Regions from separate parts of the Anaerosalibacter massiliensis genome, predicted to be linked through region 1. Evidence: a T-box and tRNA genes for the amino acid it is inferred to sense, from the RefSeq annotation. Region 1 holds a T-box; the other regions hold tRNA genes.

Region 1 (3,289 bases):
GAATGGTATGGACAAGGCTCAGATAAATATGAAAATTGAAAAATTAGCCAAGGATCTAGAAATGGAAGAGTATATTGATAGGAAAGTAGGAAAATTTTCAAAAGGTATGAAGCAAAAAGTTGCTATAGCTAGAAGTATAATCCATAGTCCATCTATAATGTTTTTTGATGAACCTACATCAGGTCTTGATGTAACAGCTATTAGAGTAGTACATGAATTTATAAAGGAATTGAGAAATGAAGGAAAAACTATTATATTTTCTAGCCATTCTATGAATGAAGTAGAAAAATTATGTGATGAGGTAGGAATAATTCATAAAGGAAAGATGGTAGAAATTTCTTCATTAGAAGGATTAAAGGTGAAGTATGGAGAAGAAAATTTAGAAGAAATATTTGTTTCTTTAGTAGGTGAAAAAAATGAATAAATTTACTAGAGTAGTTTTCAAAAAAGAAATAATAGATACATTTAGGGATAAAAAGACTATTTTTTCAAGTATAATAATTCCAATAATAATATTCCCTTTAATAGCATTTGTTTTTGGTATTGGGAGTTCGGATATTGAAAAGGAAAGTAAAGAACCTGTACAAATTGCTATCTTAAGTGAAGAAAAAAATGAACTTGAATCTTTTCTTTTAAATCATAAGGATATAAATATTGTAAAAACTGAAGATGCTGAAAAAGCTTTAGACAAGCTAGATATAAAAGTCATAGTAAAAATTGGAGAAAATTTTGATGAAAAAATTCAGCAAGGTGAAAAACCTAGAATAGAATTAATTTATGATGATGCTAGTCAAAAATCTGAAATAGGTAAATCAAGGGTAGAACAAATTATTTCAGGTTATACTGGATATATTGTAGCTAAAAGATTGGAAAATGCAGGAGTCAATCCACAGATACTAGAACCTATAGATATTAAATATTCTTCTGTATCTAAAGAGGGGGGAACAGGACTAATGATTTTCTCTATGATGCTTCCCTTTATGCTAACTATATGGTCAGCTGTAGGAGGTATTCCAGCCGCTACTGATTTAGGTGCAGGAGAAAAAGAAAGACAAACCTTAGAACCTCTTTTGACTACAAAGTCTAGTAGAATGTCTATACTCATGGGAAAATATTTTGCAGTAGTTGTGGCAGGGGTAATTGCTACTATAGCTTCTTTAATAGGATTTTTAATTGCTACAAAGATAAATCCAGATTTTCTAGGAGAGGGGACTACACTTTCTATAAAAGCTATTGGTATAATAACCTTAGTTTGTTTAGAAATGGCTTTAGCATTCTCAAGTATTGAACTTGCAATTAGTTTTTATGCTAGAAACTTCAAAGAAGCTCAAACTTATTTAAGTCCTGTAAGTATTGTACTTATGGTACCTGCTTATCTGACTATGTTTGTAGATGGTAGAGCCATACCTAGACATTATTTTCATATACCTATAATAAATACTATAGGAGTTATTAAGGAAGTCATAGTATCTGTATATGATATGAAACATATATTGATAACTACGGGATGGAATCTATTGTATATAGCTTTGTTTTTAACAATAACTGTAAAAATGTTTGAAAAAGAAACAGTTATATTCAGAAATTAATATTTGACATAATAGTTTTTTTCTAGTATTATTTTAATAAAATATATACGCATTGAAGGAAAATAGTAGATATTAACGGTCTTAGAGAGGAAGTTCATGTGGTGAAAAACTTCTGACCCAATGAATATTGAACCCGTTCCTGAGCTTCTAGGCTGAAATGTATTAGGTCTAGACGGTGGCATCGTTATAGCTTTTGAGTGGATTTATAATATTTATAAATCTATTAGAGTGGTATCGCGAACTTAAACCTTCGTCTCTATATTTGAGATGAAGGTTTTTTATATTCAAAACTAATTATGTTATAGCCATATAAAAATAAGGAGGAAAAAATAATGAAGATGTCAAAATTATATTTACCAACATTAAGGGAAGTTCCAACTGAAGCAGAAATTCCTAGTCATCAGTTATTAGTTAGAGCTGGGATGATGAGAAAATTAGTATCAGGGGTATATTCATACCTACCTCTTGGATATAGAGTTATAAGGAAAATAGAACAAATAGTTAGGGAGGAAATGGATAGTTCTGGTTCCCAAGAACTTTTAATGTCCGCTATACAGCCAAAAGAACTTTGGCAAGCTAGTGGTAGATGGGATGATTTTGGACCAGAGATGTTTAAATTACATGATAGACATGAAAGAGAGTTTTGTTTAGGACCAACTCATGAAGAATATTTTACAAATCTTATCAAAGATGAAATAAAATCTTATAAACAACTTCCATTGAGCATTTATCAAATTCAAACTAAATATAGAGATGAAAAAAGGCCAAGATTTGGACTTATTAGAAGTAGAGAGTTTATTATGAAAGATGCATATAGTTATGATAAAGATTTAGATGGATTAGAAGAAGCTTATAAGATTATGTGGGATGCATATGAAAAGGTATTTGAAAGATTAAAACTTAAATTTAGAGTTGTTGAAGGAGATTCAGGAACTATGGGAGGCAGAAGATCCCATGAATTTATGGCAGTATCGGAGACAGGAGAAAGTTTAGTTGCATATTGTGATGATTGTAACTATGCTGCTACAGATGAAAAAGCTACAGTAGTTTACAATATAGAAAATTCAGAGGAAGAAGAGCTTGAAAGAGAAAAAATTCATACTCCGGGTATAAAGACGATTGAAGAATTATCTAATTTTCTTAATGTAGAAAAAGATAAATTGGCCAAATCAGTAATATATAAAGTAAATAATGAAGTGATTATTGCATTAGTACCTGGAGATAGAGAGCTTAATGAAGTAAAACTTTGTAACTATCTAAAAATAGGAACACATGAACTAGAAAGTGCAGATGATGAAGTAATTAGAGAAGCAACAGGTGCAGAACCAGGCTCTATAGGGCCTATAGGCCTTAAAGAAGGAGTAAAACTTTTAGTTGATGCAAGGGTAACAAAGATGAACAATTTCATTGTAGGAGCTAATGAAACAGATTATCATATAAGGAACGTGAACTATGGGAGAGATTTCACAGGGGAAGTAGTTGAAGATTTATTGTTAATTAAAGAAGGAGATGTTTGTCCAAAATGTGGTAGTCCTTTAAAAATGGAAAGAGGAATAGAAGTAGGAAATATATTCCAGTTAGGCACTAAATATAGTGAAAGTTTAGATGCTACTTATTTAGATGAAGATGGGAAGGAAAAACATTTTGTAATGGGCTCCTATGGCATAGGCGTGTCTAGAAGTATGGCTGCTATAGTAGAA
Region 2 (3,289 bases), on a different contig from region 1:
CTCTATTTAAATTTTCCAAAGTTTGTTCTGAAAGAGTATTTCCTCCAGATACATCTTTTTGTTTCCCTAAAGAAAAATAAAGTTCTTCCTTTAAATTAGGTATTTCCTCATAATTTTTATTCGCAATACTATTTTGTATATTATCTAATACTTCATTGGAATTTTTATTGGCTTTATCCTTATCAGATTTCACTGTTTCTCTTTCTTTTTGTATCTTTTCAACACTTTCAATCTTTCTATTTATTTCCTCTAATTCATTTTTTAAAGATGCATCTTTGTCCAGCAAAGAAACCTGAGCAATTTCTGTTCCAACCTTTACTCTTTCACCTTCTTTTTTGTAAAGCTTAACCTTTCCCTCTCCTTTAGAAGTATATACTTTCTCATTTTTAACTACTATAGCTTTTAATTCAACTTTATCTTCTACAGTACCTTCTTCTACGATAGCTGTTTTCAGTGTTGAAGCATGCAATGCAGGCACGCTCCTAAAAATCAAGTATATAAATATAAAAGCTATGAAAAAAGCCCTAATCTTTTTTCTCTTACTTCGTTTCTTATCTCTTTCTTCTCTAGACATAAATAACCATCCTTTTTTTACAAATAGGTAATAATTACACTTTCTCTATATATTTGTTTTTTCCTTCTATTTTTTTAAAAAAAGTCCTAGGTCTAAAGTCCTATTTTTTAAAAAAACTTTCCATACTTACTAATTATCCTAAATTTTTTTACATTGTCAATACAAAATTTTTTAATTTCATCACTATGAGTTACCATAAGGATGGCTCTTTCTTGCCTTTTTGCCCCTATTAAAATACCATGAATTATTTTATTGCCCTTTAAAATAACTTTAATTTCATCACCTGATTTAACCCTATGCCCATCAAATATAAATTCTTTCATATCTGCTTCATCTATATGCTTTTGAGTTACTGATTTTTTATTTATAACTATCATATTATTCTTCAAATAAATCTTCTCTTTTAATACTGAAAGTATATATCCTGTTATACTTACAATAAATAATATTAATAAAATATTTTCAATAAATCTTAACAAAATATTATTACCCCCATATTATGTTTTGCTATTTATTATTAGTATAAGTATATCATAATTAAATAATTACTTAAACATATTATAAACATAGATTTCTACATATAAAAATAAAATTGTTAATAAGTCCTCCTATATTTTCTGAAGATTTTGATAATATAATTAAGAAAAGTAGATAAGATTTCATGATATGAGGCATACTAATCTACTCTAATGCTAAAATCTAAAACACCTACTAAAGTAGCAAATAAAAAATTAGGCCATTTTAGTACTTCAATAACATTAGATACTTATTTCCATATTTTAGAATCCATACAGGAAAAAGCCACTGATAAAATTAATAACATAATAGAAAAAATGAAAGGAAAAGTAAAAGTGGCACGAAATTACAAAACATTAAGACTATCAAATAGATGTATGCTAGTTATAAACTTATTTACAGAGAAAATAAAAATGGTCGGGATGACTGGACTTGAACCAGCGACCCCAAGTCCCCCAGACTTGTGCGCTACCAAGCTGCGCCACATCCCGACTTCCATTACGACTACTATAGTATATACTATTTTTAAGGAAAATGCAAATTTTATCTTTTAAATAGTTAGTATTAAATTTAGTAAGCTTTTCTCAATTATATTTATTTTTAATTCATCACACGACAAAAGCACATTAAAATAAATTTATTTTAATGTGCTTAAATATTTCCATTCATTTTTATTATATTATAATACAGATGAGCGCACCGCTACCATCATTTATTATTCTTTCTAAAGTTCTTCTCATTTTAGCTCTCGCATCTTCTGGCATAGTATTCAACTTTACTTGAAGTTGTTCATTTACTAAATCATATAGAGATTTTCCAAATAAATTAGACTGCCAAATTTTTGATGGGTTTTCTTCAAACTCATCTATGAAATATTTTACTAATTCTTCACTTTGTTTTTCTGTTCCTATAAGTGGAGAAACTTCTGTTGTTATATCAGCCCTTATTAAATGCAGCGATGGCGCCTTAGCACGAAGCTTCACACCAAATCTATTACCTTGTTTATATATCTCAGGTTCTGCTAATTCTAATTCTTCTAATCCTGGATTTACTAATCCATATCCAATTTCTTTTGCATCATTTAATGCAGCTTCTATCTTACTGTATTCATATTTTGCTTCTGATAATTTAGATATAAGACCTAAAAGCTGATAATCCCCTTCAATAGTATAACCTGTCATGTCTTCTAATACATTATAAAAAAGATTATCTTCTAATATTATATCTATATCTGCAATACCCTCTCCTAATTTTATTTCATTTATTTTAGTTTTTTCTATTATATCCAATTCATTTAGGCTCTCTATAGAAGAACTAACTTCACTTAATTTTTGTAATGTCTGTATAGATTCTTTTAAAGAATCTAAAATACTAGATTTTATCCAATGATCTCTGCCCAAACCTTCCATCCAACCTGGTAAGTTTATGTTTATTTCTTTCACTGGAAACTCAAATAATATTTTTTCAAATATTTTCTCAATATCATTAGTTTCCATATTCAAACAATCTACAGCTATTACAGCTACTTCATATTTCTCTTCTAAACTTTCTCTTAATGCAATAGTACTATCTAAATTTGGATGTTTTGAATTTAACAATATAATGAATGGCTTTTCTAATTCTTTTAGTTCATTTATAACTCTTTCTTCTGCCTTTATGTAATTAGATCTATCTATATCAGTTATTGAACCATCAGTAGTTAAAACAATCCCTATTGTTGAGTGATCAGTTATAACCTTTTTAGTACCTATTTCTGCTGCTTCTTCAAAAGGTATTTCTTTTTCATACCAAGGAGTAGTAACCATTCTTGGAATACTATCTTCTTCATGTCCAAGAGCACCTTTTACTAAATATCCTACACAGTCTACCATTCTAACTTTAAATCTAACATTATCTTTTAAAGTTAGTTCTATAGCTTCATTAGGAACAAATTTTGGTTCTGTTGTCATAATAGTTTTTCCTGAACCGCTTAAGGGCAGTTCATCTTTAGCTCGTTCTTTTTTATACCTATTTTCAATATTAGGTAGTACTAATAATTCCATAAAACGTTTTATAAAAGTTGATTTTCCTGTTCTAACTGGTCCTACAACTCCTACATAAATATCTCCATCAGTCCTCTCACTAATATCTTTGTATATATCAAACTTCTCCATTTTATTCCCTCCTTTAAAACATATTTTATCTATAAAGAATCGCTCC
Region 3 (3,289 bases), on a different contig from region 1:
ATTGGAAATCTTAAAAGATAATTAGAGAAATAACGGGGTGAAGATATGGAGATATTTCCCAATAGTTTTATAATGCAAAAGACTACAGATGAGGATATTCTTCAAAAGAGAATTCAAAATGCTAGTGAAGATAAAAAGGATAAAGAGCTAATGGATGTATGCAAGGAGTTTGAGGCCGTTTTTATTCATATGATGCTGAAAGAAATGAGAAAGACTATTCCAGACAATGGACTTATAGAAAAAAGTACAGCTACTAAAATATTTGAAGATATGTTTGATGAAGAGATGGCTAAAAAAATGTCTGATAGTGAAGAAGATGGGATAGGAATAGCTAAGATTCTCTATGATGATTTTAAAAATAAAAATGTAGTTAAGATATAATAAATATATTAATATATTGTAAAAAAAGTAGTGGGGTTTCCACTACTTTTTTAGCTAAACCAAAGTCTAAGCCCTTTTTCATTATTTAGAGCTGTAAGTATCCTATTTCTAGCATCAGGAACCTCTTTATAGATTTTATGTACTAATTTGTTCATATCTTCTCTTTTGGTTTTTTTGTCAGCTGGACAAGGATTGTTTACTATAGGAATATTATTTTTTTCTATAGAATTTTTTATATCCTGTTCTGATACATATAATAGTGGACGTATAATATATATTTTTTTTCTATCTAAATAGGTTAAAGGAGGAAGAGTATTTATTCTTCCTTCATATAATAAACTTAAGAAAAACGTATCTATAGCATCATCACCATGATGGCCTAATGCTAGTTTATTAAATCCTCTATCTTTTAAAGAGTTGTGAATAGCTCCTCTCCGCATATTTGCGCATAGAGAGCAGGGATTTTTTTCTTTTCTTGTATCAAATACTATATTTTTAATATTAGTTTTTTTCAAATTGAAAGGTACTCCTATACTTTCACAATAGCTTTCAATGGCCTTTGTTTCAAAGCCTTCAAAACCTAAATCAACTGTAAAAGCTTCCAATTCAAATTTCTCTGGACTAAATCTTTGATAAAGTTTCAATGCATATAAAAGAAGCATACTATCTTTTCCTCCAGATACACCAACTCCGATTTTATCACCATCATCTATCAAATTAAAATCTTCTATAGCTTTTCTCATAGGTCCCAAAATTTTTTTCATTATATCAACCTTTCTTATAGAAAGTAAGTAAAAACATATCAAAATATATTATACTATTGTAGTCCATATATTTCACTATTTATTTTTCTAAATTTGTATGCTTTTTTAGTTTATGCCAAGCCACGGATTTTGGGTTATTGGCTTTCCTTCCGAAAAAGCTTTGAAGAAAATAGGACTTAATTTTTCATAAAATTCTAACGTAAATAATGGGTTTTTGCTAAATTGATTGAAAATCAATTTCACAGGTTTTATGAAAAAATTCGTCTCTATTTTCTAATCAAAGTCTTTTTAGTCAGTTAAATCCAATAACCTAAAATTCTTAATTACGCTAATTCTTTAAACCAAAAACTCTAACTTTGAAACTTTTAGCTGTATTTTTTCAAATAATACAATCTTTAAGCAAATAGAAATAAAAAATGAGCGACTAAAAAAAGTTTTGCTATGAAATAATCCGACTCAAAAATAAAATGCGTTAAAAATTTTTCACTGTTTCAGCCAAGTGAGTTTGAAAATATTTAGCATTTTATTTTTTGGTAGGATACTATTTCATCAAAACTTTTTTTGGAGCGAATTTTTATTTGTATTTGCTGGAGCTGGTACAAGGTTAAAAGAAAGTATAAGCTAAAATAAATTGAACCGGTTATTGATAATATATAAAATAGTATATAATAAAAAATAAAATAGGGTATAAAAAAAGAAGGATTGAATTTTCAATCCTTCTTTTTTACAAATGGTCGGGGTGGAGGGATTCGAACCCCCGGCCCCATGGTCCCAAACCACGTGCGCTACCAAACTGCGCCACACCCCGTAATTCCGACGACTATTTTATTATAGGAGATTTTAGATTATAATGCAATGCATAAAAAACAGCTAAAAGTTAAAATATAGCTATATATCTATTGATATCTCGTCAAATTTAATTATATCTAACTATTTCAAACTATTTTGTTTTTTGTAAAGGAATTTATTATAATGGGTAGAATATATTAAACTAGTAGTAGTGAGGGGGATTATATGTTGGATATATTAGAAACGATAAAGGATGAAATAACTGTAATATTAGTTGCTGCCATGCCTCTTGTAGAACTTAGGGGGGCTATTCCATTAGGTATCTCCTTGGGTTTTACACCATTAGAAAGTTTTATTTTAAGTATTATAGGTAATATAATTCCTATACCTTTCCTATTGAAACTTTTAGGACCAATAATGAATTATTTAGAAAAAACTGCTCTTTTTTCTGAATTAATAAAATGGGTTAAGAAAAGAACTCTTAAAAGAAGTAGAGAAAAAATACAGAAATATAGTTTATTAGGACTTTTTATATTAGTTGCTATACCAATTCCAACTACAGGAGCTTGGACTGGATGTATAGCTGCAACATTACTTAAAATAGATTTTAATAAAGCTTTAGCTGCTATTATAGGAGGAGTAATTACTTCAGGAATTATAGTATTTAGTCTAAGTTATAAGGTTATATCAGTTTTTTAGTCAATTGACTAAAAATTTTTAGTGTGATACAATTAAATAAATGAATACAAAATCTTGATACCTTATCAAGAGTGGTGGAGGGAATGGGCCCTATGAAACCCGGCAACCTGTAACTAAGTATAAAAGCTTACGACGGTGCTAAATCCCACAGAATTAAATTCTGAAAGATGAGGTGACAGTTTGTCTGCCTTTTCCTTTGGGAAGGGCTTATTTATTTTTTAGAATAAATTAAGCTATTATGCTAAATTTAAGGAGGTACTCTTATGAAAAAGTGGTTATTTACATCAGAGTCAGTAACAGAAGGTCATCCAGATAAAGTTTGTGATCAAATTTCTGATGCCATATTAGATGCTATTTTGGCAGAAGATCCTAATGCTAGAGTAGCCTGTGAAACTTCTGTTACTACTGGACTAGTATTAGTTTCAGGGGAAATTACTACAAATTGTTATGTGGATATACCTAAAGTTGTTAGGAAAACTATAAAAGAAATAGGATATACAAGAGCAAAATTTGGTTTTGATGCTGATACTTGTGCGGTACTAACATCTATAAATGAACAATCATCGGATATAGCAATGGGAGTGGATAAAGCATTAGAACATAAGGAAAATGGCGAAGACAAATATGATGAAATAGGTGCTGGAGATCAAGGCATG

The links. The T-box of region 1 lies ahead of NSA23_RS15910 (proline--tRNA ligase). A T-box ahead of a tRNA ligase gene usually reads a tRNA of that ligase, here a tRNA-Pro.
Region 2: it encodes a tRNA-Pro, which carries the amino acid that the T-box ahead of NSA23_RS15910 (proline--tRNA ligase) is inferred to sense. The anticodon was not compared.
Region 3: it encodes a tRNA-Pro, which carries the amino acid that the T-box ahead of NSA23_RS15910 (proline--tRNA ligase) is inferred to sense. The anticodon was not compared.

What each region holds. Positions count from the first base shown of each region.
Region 1 covers NZ_JANJZL010000021.1:12,497-15,785, reverse strand. The annotation lists gene NSA23_RS15920 (ABC transporter ATP-binding protein) at 1-424, shown strand, start outside; gene NSA23_RS15915 (ABC transporter permease) at 417-1,589, shown strand; T-box leader at 1,633-1,850, shown strand; gene NSA23_RS15910 (proline--tRNA ligase) at 1,922-3,289, shown strand, end outside.
Region 2 covers NZ_JANJZL010000001.1:44,163-47,451, reverse strand. The annotation lists gene NSA23_RS00330 (biotin/lipoyl attachment domain-containing protein) at 1-574, opposite strand, end outside; gene NSA23_RS00325 (hypothetical protein) at 682-1,053, opposite strand; tRNA gene NSA23_RS00320 (tRNA-Pro) at 1,505-1,581, opposite strand; gene spoIVA (stage IV sporulation protein A) at 1,765-3,243, opposite strand.
Region 3 covers NZ_JANJZL010000008.1:45,097-48,385, forward strand. The annotation lists gene flgG (flagellar basal-body rod protein FlgG) at 1-21, shown strand, start outside; gene NSA23_RS11410 (rod-binding protein) at 46-381, shown strand; gene NSA23_RS11415 (tRNA lysidine(34) synthetase) at 432-1,145, opposite strand; tRNA gene NSA23_RS11420 (tRNA-Pro) at 1,877-1,953, opposite strand; gene NSA23_RS11425 (COG2426 family protein) at 2,160-2,633, shown strand; SAM riboswitch class I at 2,693-2,807, shown strand; gene metK (methionine adenosyltransferase) at 2,897-3,289, shown strand, end outside.